DNA from 2 places in the Paenibacillus woosongensis genome. Region 2 is predicted to be linked to the other one. Evidence: predicted binding sites of a transcription regulator. Region 2 holds the regulator's gene; the other holds the start of a gene.

Region 1 (7,847 bases), 1.0 Mb from region 2:
AAAAGGCGGGGGCCAGTTTGGCATTGTCCTCTTCAAGGCTCTTCCAAATATCATTTCCGACTTCCTCGAAAGTTGAATTGATAACTTCATATACAATATGCTTAGGAAGGTGAAGTTGCTTTATTTTATTCTCTAAATGATGTGCTCTAGTGGAATCTTGTTCAATAAAGAAAAAAACAATCTCAGGTTTTTTCCAATTATGTTTTTCACAATATCCCAGAAAATTCATTCCTTCTCTTAGCGCAATGATGGGTGAACCTTCTTCCCCATTATCGTACTCGCCAGGGCCAGAAAATCCATCTAAAAACAGTATCCTTTCATTGTATCGCCCCATAATTGGAAACCAGGCTTTTAAATAGTTACGTAATATAATGTGCTTCGCTTGGGTGTGAGCCTCCAGCTCCCATAGTTTTTCTTTTGGTTGGCTCATATGACTCTCCTCCTATTGTTTTCAATTTGAATACTAGTTATATTTTACCATTCGCTTTAAAATCCCTTCCGATCATATGTTCTAATCTAGTAGAGTTTGAATCACAACTGTCTCCTCAAGTCGAATTCTAAAGCAAAAATATACCCTGCTGTACATGAGTCCCCCCGTTAATCAAAGTTATTGACATAACTCATGATCATGCAACAGTATCTCCCTGGGATTACTATCTCAAACTCAGTATCTTTTCTGATCGCCGACGTGCTTACCTTAAATTTTCTTTTAGCAATATGCTAGAGATAAACAACTGAATTTGTGTTACAATAGTCTTTTGTGAAATCATGGATAGAGAGGGATTAACGTGAAACTGAAGCATTTTATTGTTCTTATCTTATGTATCGTAACAATGGCAATAGGGTTAGTTGGGTGTAATTCAAATGAAGAAAAATTTGTGCAAAAGGAATTTTACGGAATATCGTTTAAGATTCCTGCTGAATGGGGAGAACCAGCTGGGGAAAGTAAGGATAATATCGCATACAGCCTTGGATTGAACGGGCCAACTACAAGTATTTTTTACATATATGCTTTCCCAAAAGAGACATACAAAAGCAAATTCTATAATGAAGAAGAAAAAACATACAAAGGCGTATTTGAACTCACCTCAGAAGAAAATTTAAATAACAAGTTAAAACTCAAGATCATGAACGTGAGTAATAAAGATTATATTGTAAGGGATGAATCGTCCCCAAAAAATCTTATTCTACTTTCATTTGTAGAAACAAAGGATCATGTTTTAGAGGTAACTATGGAAATTCCAGAAGAATACTATGAAAATAACAAAAAGTTTATTCACTCCATTTATAACAGTATTAGAAAAAAATAATTAAGATCGTTTTCGACCTCACGATATTTAAAATTCAACATAATTTATTTTCATTCTGCCAAATGCTACAATAAGGAAGTCAAGCATCATCCCAATCCAATAAGGAGTGTGGCAAATGGCTGTTGATGTGTATTTCAATTTTAATGGGAACTGCCGCGAAGCTGTAGAGTTCTACGCCGATGTATTTAACACCGGAGCACCGCATATCATGACCTTTGCAGAAGCGCCGCCGAATCCGGGGTACAAGCTTCCCGATGAAGCGAAAGATCTAGTCATGCACGCACGCATCAACATTAAAGGAAGCAACGTGATGTTCTCCGATGTATTTCCGGGAATGCCTTACGTGCAGGGCAACAATATCACCCTAGCCTTCATCAGCGATGATCTGGAAGAGGTCAAGTCCGTGTTCCATAAATTAAAGGAAGGCGGCACGGTGAATATGGAGCTGCAGGAGACGTTCTGGAGCAAATGTTATGGCAGTGTTAAGGACAAGTTCGGCACCGAGTGGCAGATCAGCCACGACAGCGGCGAAAATGCCATGTAAACGATCGACTGAGCCAGCCAACACATTCATATCATAATTCATGCACCAAAAAACAAACATCCCATCACACGCCTAGTGTAATGGGATGTTCTTTGTTAACCGCAAGTACAGCAAATGCGATTACCAGATATTCGATTCCTTCACCCTCTGGTCGAGGAATGCAAAGTCATCGTCACGCAGCGGCTCGACCGTACCTTTCTGGTACCCCTTACCCTTCGTGGAGAAGAAGTCATGCGTACTCGTCTCTGTGCGAATTCCGTTCAGCACCACCGGGTTGATCTCTTCCTCTTCAAAGGCCGGCTCGATGCCCAGGTTCATTAACGCTTTGTTCGCGTTGTAACGAATATACTTCTTCACTTCATGAGTCAAGCCAATCGGATCGTACAGTTCCTCAGTATATTCCAGCTCATTCTTGTACAGATCCATCAGCAGGTCGTTCACGAACTTCTCAGCAATCTCCTGCTCCTCTGCGTTCAATTGCTGGAAGACTTCCTGTGCAAGCAGGCCGACGAACACACCGTGCACACTCTCGTCACGGATGATCAGCTTGATGATCTCCCCGCTCGCCACCATTTTCCCTTGCCCCGCCAAATACAGCGGATAGAAGAACCCGGAGTAGAACAGGAAGCTCTCCAGGAAGACCGAGGCGACCATGGCCTGATACAGGCTCAACTGCTCGCCCTGATCGATATTCCGATAATAGGAATCAATTCGGTGCGTCTTGTACTGCAAATATTTATTGCTGCGTACCCACTGGAAGGTTTCACTGATCATTTCACTGCTGGCCACGGTTGTAAAAATCGTGCTGTAGCTCTTGGCATGGATTTCCTCCATCGCCGCCTGAAAAATCAGGATCGCCTTCTTCTGCTTCCCTTCCACATGCTGCGCAATCAGCGGCATGCCGACGTTCCCCTGCTCTGTGTCGAGCAGCGTCAAGCCGCCCAACACTTTCATGAATGTATTCTTCTCTGCGCTGCTCAGCTCGGTCCAGGACTTCAGGTCCTTGGATACCGGAATTTCCGTGTCCAGCCAAAATTGTGACGTATTTTGCGTCCACAGCATTTCCGTATAATCCGCTTCCGGCGCATTCCAGTTCACCGCTTCAAACTTCGTCATTCTTCGCTTTCCTCCTAGCTGCAACTCTAACATACAAGCCGTCTATCCATTTAAATAACGCAGCTGATGCACTCTTCGATCGTTCTTTTTCTCGTGCGAGTGTAATAGAGGGTCTTCAGCCCTTTTTTCTGCGCATAAATATAGTATTTCGCCAAGTCTCTTGTCGTCAGGTTATCCTTCACATACAGAATCGTGGAAATCGCCTGGTCGATATGCACCTGTACTTCGGCTACGAGATCGATCAGGTTGAACATATCCATATCGTAAGCTTCTTTATAGTAGAAGTAATTGCTTTCGTTCAGGAATGGCATCGGGTAGATCGTCTTGGAATCGCCGTATTCCCGCTCTTCAATGCGCTGCGTAATCGGGGCAATTGAAGCCGTCGACGACTGCAGATACGAAATCGAGCCCGTCGGCGCAATCGCCAGGCGATAAGCATGGTACAGCCCGTGCTTCATCGTATCTTCCTTCAGCCGCAGCCAGTCCTCGCGGGTTGGAATATGCTGGCCGGCGAACAATGCCTTCACCTTATCGGTGCGCGGCGAGTAGTCATTGTCCTCATAACGCTTGAAATAAGCTCCGCTCGCATATTCGCTCTGCTCGAAGTCCTTGAACGTCACTTGTCTCTCCCGGGCGATCATCATCGAGCGCTCGATCGAATAGTAGTTCAGCATCATAAAGAACGTGCGCGCAAAATCAATCGCTTCCTTGGATTCGTAAGGAATATGGTTCAGCGCCAAAAATCCATGCAAATTCATCGCCCCAAGGCCGACGGAATGCAGCTCCCGATTCGCTTTGGCTACGGAAGGCACAATCTCCAGTTCGGTGCGGTCGCTGACCTCGGTCAGAGCGTCCATGGCCAGATGAACCGTCTCGCGCATCCGCTGGTTCTTCATCACGTTGACGATGTTTAGCGAGCCCAGGTTACAGGAAATGTCGCGCTGGATGACATCCTCCTGATTATAGTCGTTGATCGTCGACACTTCGCTCAGTTGCGCGATCTCGCTGCACAGATTGGAGAACTTCACGCGCCCGATATTCTTCAGGGCATGCTGTTCGTTCGTGTTATCCACGTACATGATGTACGGATAACCCGACTCCATTTGTGTTTGTGCAATTTTGATGATCAGATCGCGCGCCACGATTTTTTTCTTGCGTACCTTCGGGTTGTTTACGAGCTCATCGTACATCGCCGTCAAATCCATATCGTCCAGATGGACGCCGTATTCCTGGTAGACGGTATGCGGATAGAACAGATACATGTCCTTGTCCTGCTCCACAAGCTCGAAGAACTTGTTCGGCGCCACAACGCCAAGGGACAATGTTTTGATGCGGATTTTCTCGTCGCTGTTGATCTTCTTCGTATCCAGAAACTCGTGAATGTCCGCATGGAACAAATTGAGGTAGACGACGCCGCTGCCGTCCCGCTGGCCCAGCTGGTTCGCGTAAGAGAACGCATCCTCGAACAGCTTCATCACGGGCAGCACGCCGCTCGCTTTGCCGTCCAGGCCTTTGATTTGCTCGCCGGCTGCGCGGATTTTGCTGAGATTCAGGCTGACGCCGCCGCCGATTTTGCTGAGCTGCAGCGCGGAATTGATCGCAAACCCGATCGCGTTCATCGAGTCATCGACCTCCAGCAGGAAGCAGCTGACGAGTTCCCCGCGGCGCTTCTTGCCCGCATTCAGGAACGTTGGCGTAGCTGGCTGATACTCCTGGGAGATCAGGACATCTGCATATTCCCCGGCTTTCTTGATGTCGCCGCCGCCGAGAAACAGCGCCGTAACGGCGATGCGATCCTCATAACGTTCCAGGAACTTCGAGCCGTCATTCGTTTTCATCGCATAGTTATTATAAAATTTAAATGCGCTCATAAAGGAAGGGAAACGGAACTTGCGCGCATAGAGATCCTCGTACAGCTTCTTCACATCGGCGAAATCGTATTTGGCGAACAGCTCCGCCTCGTAGTAATCATGCTCGATCAGGTAATCGATTTTCTCCTTCAGGTCATGGAAGAACACGGTATTCTGATTCACGTAATCGACGAAATAGCTGCGTGCCGCCTCCAGATCCTTATGGAACTGGAACTGCCCGTTCTTCTGCACCATAATTTCATTGTTAAGCTGTATCCAATTGGGAATTTGCGTTTGTGAAACGGGTTGAGTTGGCATGAGTGTAGTCAATTTGCTTAACCTCCTGTATAAATCTCTCGACATCCTTCTTGGTGCCGCTAAGCTCGAATTTCATCAATAAAGGGACCGAGTACATCTGTGCAACCTGATCCCCGGCCAGTCCGTAGCGAACGCCCCAGTTCGTATTGCCGCTTGCGGCAACGCCCTGCAGCAGCTCCCCGTTGTCCTCCAGAAATTTCAGGGTCGATTGAGGAACCTGGCCAAAGCCTGTCGTATATGTAATGAGTACAAATGGCCGATCAACGACCAAGCCGTCTCGAATCTGGACATGCTCTACATCCAGCTTGCTGACAAATCGTTTGACGTTACCCGTCTTCGAATCATAAACCACGAGCATTGCTTTTCCCTCCCGTAAAGAAATAGCCCACCCGCAGGAGATGAGCCATCGGCAGCATCATTCAAATTGGAGTAATTCCTAATCCTCCAAGCGTTACACTATATATGGTGTGCAAAGTCCGATGTTAATACAAAATATAGTGCGTGTTTGTAATATACCTGTTTTCCCAAAATTAATCAAGGGCTATTTCTCCAATCAAAAAAGCTGTGACCTCCCGCTTGTTTCTCCCGGGCAAGCCACAGCTTCTGCAATTCAACCTTTAACTTTTGACAGCAAATAGAGGAAATACGGGGCCCCAATAACGGCCACAACGATGCCTGTTGGAATCTCCGTAGGCTGCATCAGCCAGCGCCCGATCGTATCGGCAACGATGACGAGCAGCGCGCCGGTCATAGCCGATGCCGGCAGCAGCAGCTCATGCTTCGGTCCGACAAGCCGCCTCGCCAAGTGGGGCGCGATCAGGCCGACGAAGCCGATACCGCCGCTAACCGCAACGGACGATCCAGCCAGTCCAACCGCAACCGCCAACAGCAGCAGCCGCTCCTTCTCCACCGGTATGCCAAGCCCTGTTGCCGAATTCTCTCCCAGGTTCAGAATGTTCATCACCCGGGCTTTGTAGAACGCCAACGGAAGCAGCACGACGATCCATGGCAGCAGTGCAAGCACGAATTTCCAGTTGGAGCCCCAAATGCTGCCCGCCAGCCACGTCGCCACAAACTGATATTTCTGCGGATCAAGCTTCAGCGTCAGCACGATCATTGCCGAGCTGATTCCAGCCGCTACGCCAATCCCGGTAAGAATGAGCCTTGTCGGTGACACGCCTTCATTCCGCTTATACGACAGAGCGTAGATGAGCGCAGCCGTCAACCCCGATCCAAGAAGCGCAAGCAGCGGAAGCAGAAATACGGAGCGAAACGATGTCGTTGGAAAAAAGGAAACATAAAGCATCACCATCAGCCCTGCGCCGGCGTTGATGCCAAGGATGCCCGGATCCGCCAGCGGATTGCGGGATATCCCCTGCAGGATGCAGCCTGAGACGGCCAGCCCGGCACCGATGAGCACGGAAATGACGATGCGCGGGAGCCGAAAGTCGAACAAGATTAGCGATTGCTTATCGGTTCCCATGCCGAACAGTGTCTTGAGCACGTCAAGCGGCGACAGCCGGATGAACCCTGTGTTCATACTCACAATAAAAGCACAGACGATCAGAATGCCCAAAATCGTCATCACTAAGATGCCGCGCTGCGTTCTGCGTTTGCCAGAAGCCTGAGATAATCCCTGTATTGGTTCCATCTATAACTCCCTCCTCTCTTTGCGTGCGAGATAGAGGAAGAAGGGCACGCCGATTAACGCGATAAGGGCGCCCAGCGGCGTTTCCGCCGGGGCATTGATCATTCTCGCCGCCAGATCGGCAAAGACAACCAGCAGGCTCCCAAGGATGGCCGAGCAAGGGATGATTGTCCGGTAATCGACGCCAACCAGAAACCGGGTCAAATGGGGGATAATCAGCCCGATAAAACCGACAGAACCGACGACAGCCACTGACGAACCCGCCAGGATGAGCACGATCACCGTCCCTGCCAGCTTGACCAGCCCTGTCCGCTGCCCGAGACCCACAGCCACCTCTTCCCCGAGGCTTAGCATCGTAATCGAACGCGACAGCATCATCGCGCCGAGCAGCGCGCCTCCAATCCAGGGAAGCATGATTTTCAATTGAAACCATTTTGTTCCGGCCACACCGCCCGCGTACCAGAAGGCCAGGTCCTGGCCAACCCGGAAATACAGCGCAACGCCTTCGCTCAGAGCTACCAGCAAAGCGCTGACCGCTGCCCCGGCCAACACAAGACGCACGGGAGTGACCCCTCCCTTAGCCAGCGAACTGATCCCGAAGACCAGTCCTGCGCCCGCTCCTGCGCCCAGGAAGGAATATAAAATGAGCATATTAAACGATAGCCCCGGAAAAAAAGCAAAGCATATAGCCAGAGCAAAGCCTGCGCCTGAATTAAGGCCGAGCAGCCCGGAATCCGCCATCGGATTGCGGGTCATTCCCTGCATCAACGCACCGGCAACGGCGAAGCCTGCACCGACCAAGACTCCGCCAAGTACACGGGGCAGGCGTATTTCCTGAATGATTTGATGCTGCGTCAGCTCTGGATTGTAGCGGAACACCGCTTCCCATACCGTCATGAAATCAATGTCCGCCGCTCCAAATGAAACCGATAGTATAATTCCAAATATTAAAGCGGCGATTCCCCCGAAAAGGATCAAAGAGACGACAAGCGGTCTTGTTCGCGGCTTCAGGTTACGCAGATTTCGCCCCGTCTTTGTTGTTTCAACTATTTCAGCCATGT
Region 2 (7,847 bases):
CTGCAAGCAGCATGCGAATCGTCCCGTTCGCGTCCAGACGGTTGAAGGGATCACATACGAAGGCGTATTGTCCCACACGGACGGCGGCCTGTTATTCCTCGCCATCCCTGGCCAGCAGACCGGCAAGGACCCGGATCCGCCGCCATACGGACCGTATAACTACGGCCAAGGCCAGTACGGGGGCTACTCCCAGCAGGGGTATCCGGAACAATATTGGAATTATGGCCAACAACCAGGCTATCCAGGTCCTCCTGTCCCAACCCCTTATGGTTCACCTGGATATCCGCCCCCAACTCCTTACGGATCTGGAGAATACGGCTATACTCCATACAGCCGCGGATTGTTCGGCGCCTCCTACTTCAACAATGTCATACTCCCTTTAGTTCTGTATGAACTGCTTGTGATCAGCCTGCTGTAGCCGCAAAGCGCCGAAAGTAATGAACCAGAAAGAACCGGGCAGAAATGAGACGGCCTGTCCGGTTCTCGCTCATAAGGAAATGTCCGTTATTTAGTCTATCCTACAAATAGATGAATATTAGACCTTATATCTATTGTACTCGAACAACTCCGGATCCGCCAATTTATGTTAATGAACACCGGACAGGAAAGGAAATTGAACATGCATCATTTGCTTCAAAAAAGACAGGCCGGGATACTTTACCCGCCTGCCTTTTTACGTTTTATTTGTTTTCTCGGTCATTATCCGAATCTTCCGGAAATGTAGTCGTCTGTTCTCTTTTCCTTCGGATTCGTGAAAATTTTATCCGTATCATCAAACTCGACGACTTCCCCCATAAGGAAAAATGCCGTCTTCTCCGAGACCCGTGCCGCTTGGTGCATGTTATGGGTTACGATAATAATGCAATATTCCTGCTTCAAATCGGCGATCAGCTCTTCGATCTTGGAGCTGGATACCGGGTCAAGCGCGGAGGCCGGCTCATCCATCAGAATGATGCTCGGGCTGACCGCAATCGATCTGGCGATGCACAGCCGCTGCTGCTGCCCGCCGGACAACGAAAGGGCAGAACGGTGCAGCCTGTCCTTCGTCTCGTCCCAAAGAGCAGCTTTTGTCAAAGATTCCTCGACGATCTGATCCAGCTTCTTCTTATCCTTGATCCCGTGATAGCGTGGACCAAAAGCAATATTCTCGTAGATCGATTTATGGAACGGGTTTGGTTTTTGCCAGACCATCCCAATTTTTTGGCGCAGCAGCACTACGTCGGTTTTGGGATCATTGATATTCTCGTCGCCAATCCATATTTCCCCGGTAATTTTCGCACCGCTAATGAGGTCGTTCATCCGGTTCAAACTGCGGAGAAATGTCGATTTACCGCAGCCGGACGGACCGATTAACGCCGTTACTTGTTTAGCTTCAAAGTCTAGAGAGACACTTTTTACCGCTTGCTTCTCCCCATAGTATACGCTCAGATCCTTGACGGACAGTTCGATATTGCTCATAGAGGCTCCTCCCTATTTCGTTGCTGTAAATTTCTTGTGCATGACGCGCCCCAGCCAGCGGGCCAGAAGATTGAACACCAGCACGGTTAATATGAGTACGGCTGAGGCTCCAGCAGCAATTTCTGGAGCATCCGGAGCCAATCCTTCCGAATTGATCTTCCAGATATGAACGGCCAGTGTCTCGGCAGGGCGGAACGGGTTTAAGGGAGACATCGGGCTGAACGGATTCCAATCCGTGAAGTCAAGTCTCGGACTGCTCATCCCCGCGGTAAACAATAGGGCAGCCGCTTCGCCAAACACGCGGCCCGCAGCGAGAATCGTCCCCGTCAAAATAATCGGCATCGCGATCGGCAGCATAATTGAACGAATCGTCTTCCATTTTGACAGACCTAGAGCCAGACTTGCCTCCTTCTGTGCTACCGGAACACTTCTCATGCCCTGCTCCGTAATCCGCACCATTAGCGGAAGGTTGAACACGGTCAATGCGAGGGCGCCGGAGAACAGAGAGAAGCCGAAGCCGAAGACGTTAACGATAACCAGCAAGCCGAACAAACCAACCACAATGGAAGGAAAGGAGGACAGCACCTCAACGATCAAGCGTATAAAATCCGTCACTTTTCCCGGCTTGGCGTACTCGCTCATATAGATTCCTGCACCAAGTCCCAGCGGAACTGTGATCAGCAGGGTCAGGACGAGCAGAAACAGGGAATTGAACAGCTGCGGCCCAATCCCGCCGCCTTCCTTAATCGTTTCCGGAGGGGAAGTCAGGAAGTCGAAGCTGATATGTCCAAGTCCTCTGACCAGAATGAAGCCAAGCAGTCCAGCCAAGATCAGGACGATAAAGCCGGCCAAGGTTATAATGACCGCGGTTGCGATTTTATCTGCTGTTTTTGCGCTCATCGATTAGCTCTCCTTTCCAGCCACCGTACTACGAAGACGAAAACAAAGGTCATCATCATCAGGATGAGAGCCAGTGTCCACAGAACATTGTTCTGCATCGTGCCCATAACGGTATTGCCCATGCTCAGTGTAATGACACTTGTCAAAGTCGATGTGGATTCAAACAGCGACCCGGGGATATGCGGAGCATTCCCGATAACCATCTGGACGGCCAACGCTTCCCCAAAGGCCCGCGCCATGCCAAGCACAACGCCTGTCATCAAAGCAGGCAGCGTCGTAGGCAGCACCGTACGGTACAGCGTTTGCCATCTCGTAGCCCCAAGCGCATAAGAGCCTTCCTTCAGGCCTGAAGGAAGTGCGGCCAGCGCATCGGTAGCAATAGAAGTGATCGTCGGGAGAATCATGATCGACAGCACGGTAGCACCGGCCGCAATCCCAAGCCCTTGACCCGGAAAGACGTCGCGATAAAAGGGCACGATGACACTCAGGCCCACAAATCCGTAGACAACGGAGGGAATTCCCGCCAGAAGCTCGATGACGGGCTGCAAATATTTTCTGCCGATTTTCGGCATGATTTCAATCATGAAGAGAGCCGCGCAAATACCTAATGGTGCGGAAATCAGAGCAGCGAGCAGGGATGTGCTGAACGATCCGATAATAAATGGCAAAGCGCCGAAGAACGGGGGCTCCCCATCCGGCTTCCACTGTGTGCTGCCAAATATTTCGGCTACGCTGATTCCGTCCTTAAAAAACGAGCTCAATCCTTTGGTCGCCACGAAATACACCATAGAGAAAATAGTGACGACCAGAAGGACGATACATAGCGATGTAAATATTTTACCTGTCCATTCTTCGATTACGTGTTGTTTTGGTTTTTGTCTTCTGCCGGCATGAGCCATAAGACCTCTCCCTTTACACAGCACAGAGAGAGGCAGAAGAATCCGCCTCTCGTCTTGCCGAAATGATGTCATATATTATTTCGTAATATTGCCGTCAGCGTCGCGTTTCACTTGCATTTTTCCGGCTGGAATGTAGCCAAGCTCAACGACATCGTTATTTTGCACATCATCGGAAACCATATATTCGAGGAATGCTTTCACAACTTCGTTTGCTTCGCCTTTGGTGTACATGTGCTCATACGCCCATACAGGGTAGCTGCCGTTAGCAACATTCTCTTCGTTCGCTTCAACGCCGTCGTATTTCACAACTTTGATGGAATCATCCAGGTAGGACAGAGCCAGGTAGCCGATCGCGCCAGGCGTTTCTTTTACCAGCTTCTTAACGGTACCCGAGGAATCCTCTTGAATGGAGCCTTGAAGATCTTCCGTTTTCGTGCCTAGTGCATATTTCTCAAAAGTCGCGCGCGTACCCGAGCTGGACGGTCTGTTTACGATTTGAATTTTTTGATCCTGTCCGCCAACTTCTTTCCAGTTAGTGATTTTGCCTGTGAAAATGCCTACCAATTGATCCTTCGTCAGGTTATCAACTGTGATCTCAGGGTTAATGACTGCTGCCATAGCTACGACCGCTACTTGATGGTCAACCAGTTCACCAGCTTGAGCTGCATCCAGCTTCTCTTCGGCGAATACGTCGGAGTTGCCGATGTCAGCTTGTCCGCCGGATACTTGAGTCAAGCCCGTGCCGCTGCCGCCGCCTTGCACTTGGATAGAAACCTTCGGATGCTGATCCATGAATTTTTTGGACGCTTGATCCACGAGAGGTTGAAGTGCAGAAGAACCAACAGCAAGGATTGAACCGGACAGCTCGGATGCTGGCGTTTCATTTGCCGGAGTTTCGTTAGCAGCGCCTGGAGCTTCTGCTGAATTATTGGACTTTGCCGCGTTATTTGGTCCGCATGCGGCCAACGTGAAAGTCAATACCAAAGTTAAAATTAACATCAAACTCTTTTTCATTGTTAAGGTTTCCCCCTCATTTGTTTGTATAGTCTGATTATAGAAACCGAATATCAAACCCATGTATGAGTTTTGTAAACTCTGTGTAAAAAAAATAATAAATACCCGCTTCTATCACTTAACGTGAATGAAACGGGTATTTATTATTCCAGTTTCCTTAAATTTTTCTTTCGCTCTTCACAATTTGTTAGCATTTGGGGTGCCGCGAACAACTCTACGCACCGTCCACACCCCTGCGGCTGTGCCGATAACGCCGCAGGCGCTCACGATCGCAACCAGATCATAAGAATGCCAATGAAGCAGAAAGCCAATCCCGCTGCCAAATGTCGTGCCGGCTAGAAACCCTAGCGCCATCCCGGCCTGGCTGTTCCATTTCATGAATGCAAACCTCCAGCGTATCCATAGTATGCCTGCGGATTACACCGAATCCGACGGGCCGCTGCTCTTCGAGAGCAGCCCCTTTAACTCCTTCATGAACATATTGATGTCCTTGAATTGGCGATAGACCGAAGCAAACCTTACGTATGCGACCTCATCTACAGGATACAATTGCTCCATAATAAGCTCTCCGATTTCCCTGCTCTCTACCTCAGCGTTAGCTGTATGACGCAGCGATCTTTCCGCTGCCGACACGATCGATTCCAGCTGTTCCACGGACACCGGCCGTTTCTCACAAGCGCGAATCAAACCCCGGAGCAACTTCTCCCGATTGAATTCCTCTCGGCTGCCGTCCTTTTTGATAACGATCAGCGGCATTTCCTCCACCATCTCAAAGGTAGTGAACCGGCGGCTGCATTTCTCGCACTCCCGCCTGCGACGGATGGAACGATTCTCGTTTGCCGGTCTGGAGTCCAGCACCTTTGTTCCGGAATAGTCACAATATGGACATTTCAACGTGCTTTTACCCCCTTTTTATTAGGAATTTTGATTTAACTAAGATCGCTGTTGTCGGATACATCAACGAATGCCAATAAATAACTAAAATATTCGTAATGAAGTCGTCTATTTCAGCACATAATACTTTTACCACAAGGAGGTGAACATCTCATGGCTCAAAATAATAATTCTTCGAACGACCTGGTGGTTAGACAAGCTTCCGGCGCTCTGGAGCAAATGAAATATGAAGTAGCTCAGGAGCTTGGCATCTCTTTCCCACAAGACGGATATGCCGGTAACCTGACTTCTTACGAAAACGGTTCGATTGGTGGTTTCATCACCAAACGTCTGGTAACAATTGCCGAGCAGCAGCTGGCAGGTCAATTCCAATAATTTGATCAACCAAGCTCAGGAAGCATTGGCGCAGGCCCCAGCCTGTCCAATGCTTCTCCATCATACGGGAATGGGCCCGGTAATTTACAAATGCTCGTAAATGTCAGAGTATTGATCGTAGTAATGAGTAACTCTTTGTACATAATGCCTCGTTTCGCCAAAAGGGATATTTTTGACCGATTCGAGCTTTCCATCCCACCTACCGCTGCGCAACCAATTCCGGACATTCGTCGGCCCCGCGTTATATGCCGCGATCATGGCGATCTCATTACCGTCGAATTGTTCGTGCAGTGATTTCAAATACCAGGTTCCGATCGCGATATTCGTATCGCTCTCTTCCTTCACCTTATCTAAAGATACGTCTGGCAGCTTCGACTGTTCGATAACCCATTTCGCGGTATCCGGCATGATCTGCATGATGCCAAGCGCGCCCTTCTTGGATTCGGACCCTGTCTTGTAATTGCTCTCCACCCGAATGATCGCTGCCACCATCAAAGGATCAAGATTGTATTTCTGAGCATGAACTTTTATTTCTTCTTTGAAATGAATCGGATAAAATAAGGCTAACCATTTGGAGTTAAAAAATAAAATAACAGTAAAACCGAGAAACAACAAAAGCAGCACTCTTTTTTTACGCAGCCATTTCATAGCAAAACCTTGTTCCGCCAAAATTCCGCGATCTGCAACTCCGTCTTGTCCATTCCGAGGCTGTTATCAATCAAAATATCCGCCCTCTCCTTCTTTTTCTCGATATCCATTTGGGCTCGTATTCTCGCCTCTGCCTGCTCTAAGGTCAGTTCGTCTCTCTGCATCAGCCTCTTAAGCTGCAATTCACGTGGCACATAGACCACCATCACTTGTTCAAACATCGTTTCCAAACCGGATTCATACAGCAGCGGTATATCCACGACGACAAGCCGTCCAGGGTCCGCAGCCTCATAAGCCGCCATCCGTTTCCTCATTTCGGCGCGAATAGCGGGATGGGTAAGACCATTCAGCGCTTTAAGCTTCTCCGGGTCGGAAAAGACGATTTCGCCTAGCCTTTTGCGGTTTAATGTACCGTCATCATGGATAACGTCTGGACCGAACCGCTCCCGTACCGCCTGCAATACCGGATGCCCGGGCTCCATCACCTCTCTGGCGATGACATCGGCATCAATTAATATGGCCCCTCGCTTAACCAGCATTTGGGAGACCGTGCTTTTGCCCGTGGCGATTCCGCCCGTCAGCCCGATATTCATGGATTCACCTCGCTATCTCTATAACTTTTGCGCTTCGGGCTTCCAGCTTCGGAACCGAATTCCTGCTCTGGGTCAACCATGGAGGAAATTACGATCCGATTCTCTCCAGGGACTGCTTGTCCAGAACACGAACCTGGCATATCGGGCAATAATGCGTCCCCCGCCCGCCAACGACGCTCTTCTCGATCGGGTGTCCGCATTTTACGCACGATTCGCCTTTGCGCCCGTAAATTTGCAGCGAGTGCTGGAACATCCCCATCTCGCCTTGGCCGTTAACATACGATTTAATGGAGGAACCTCCGGCTTGTACTGCATCGGTTAAGGTAAAGACGATCGCTTCATGAAGCGTTGTCCATTCTTGGGCAGACAAGGTGTTCGCCGCACGCTCCGGATGAATCCCGGCCCGAAACAGTGCTTCATCCACATAAATATTGCCGAGCCCCACCACATATTCCTGATTTAACAGAGCAACCTTGATCTTTGTCGATCGCTTGAACAGTAGCTCCCTTAGAACTTCTGCTGTAAAAGTATCTTCCAGCGGCTCTAGCCCAAGCTTCATGAGCGGCTTCTCCTTGAATTCCTCGCCTGGAAGGAACAGGTGCATCGTGCCGAATTGCCGTACATCCTTATATCTGAGCTCCGTGCCATCGGTAAACCGGAAAATGACATGGGTGTGCTTCTCTACTTCCTCATTTTGATCGTACACGCCATATCGGCCTTCCATCCGCAGATGGGAGACCAGGACAAGCTGATCCATAATAATCCTCAAAAACTTGCCGCGCCGGCCAACATCTACAATAGTATGACCCGCCAGCTCCGTCTCAAACCGCTTAATATCGTCGGGACGCTGAATAATTCGCGGCAGCAGCACTTTCACCGACTCGATCGTCTTCCCGACGATAAGAGCCGACAATGTCCGCCGAACGGTCTCCACTTCCGGTAGCTCCGGCATGTTCTTTCACCTCAAACTTTAAATTTGTTGCTGCTTCATTTCGTGATTAACGACCTTCTTGAACTTCCTCTTCATTAAAGGCTCAAAAAGTCGCTTTTCTGTACCGAAGCATAC

Evidence for each region. Region 2 encodes NrdR, which represses ribonucleotide reductase genes. Its sites were predicted from a motif close to AACACNATATATNGTGTT; they were not measured.
Region 1: nrdI (class Ib ribonucleoside-diphosphate reductase assembly flavoprotein NrdI) is a predicted target of NrdR. The motif match lies at 5,591-5,608, and genes of this name have one in related genera.

The regions. Positions count from the first base shown of each region.
Region 1 covers NZ_CP126084.1:3,044,191-3,052,037, forward strand. Annotated here, with positions in the region: gene QNH46_RS13905 (three-Cys-motif partner protein TcmP) at 1-430, opposite strand, end outside; gene QNH46_RS13910 (hypothetical protein) at 834-1,310, shown strand; gene QNH46_RS13915 (VOC family protein) at 1,426-1,854, shown strand; gene nrdF (class 1b ribonucleoside-diphosphate reductase subunit beta) at 1,975-2,970, opposite strand; gene nrdE (class 1b ribonucleoside-diphosphate reductase subunit alpha) at 3,021-5,138, opposite strand; gene nrdI (class Ib ribonucleoside-diphosphate reductase assembly flavoprotein NrdI) at 5,086-5,496, opposite strand; gene QNH46_RS13935 (FecCD family ABC transporter permease) at 5,749-6,789, opposite strand; gene QNH46_RS13940 (FecCD family ABC transporter permease) at 6,790-7,845, opposite strand.
Region 2 covers NZ_CP126084.1:2,003,123-2,010,969, reverse strand. Annotated here, with positions in the region: partial or broken gene QNH46_RS24580 (acetyl-CoA acetyltransferase) at 335-418, shown strand; gene pstB (phosphate ABC transporter ATP-binding protein PstB) at 700-1,458, opposite strand; gene pstA (phosphate ABC transporter permease PstA) at 1,471-2,358, opposite strand; gene pstC (phosphate ABC transporter permease subunit PstC) at 2,355-3,257, opposite strand; gene QNH46_RS08980 (phosphate ABC transporter substrate-binding protein PstS family protein) at 3,333-4,271, opposite strand; gene QNH46_RS08975 (hypothetical protein) at 4,449-4,649, opposite strand; gene nrdR (transcriptional regulator NrdR) at 4,689-5,165, opposite strand; gene QNH46_RS08965 (alpha/beta-type small acid-soluble spore protein) at 5,319-5,540, shown strand; gene QNH46_RS08960 (lytic transglycosylase domain-containing protein) at 5,625-6,188, opposite strand; gene coaE (dephospho-CoA kinase) at 6,185-6,781, opposite strand; gene mutM (DNA-formamidopyrimidine glycosylase) at 6,870-7,733, opposite strand.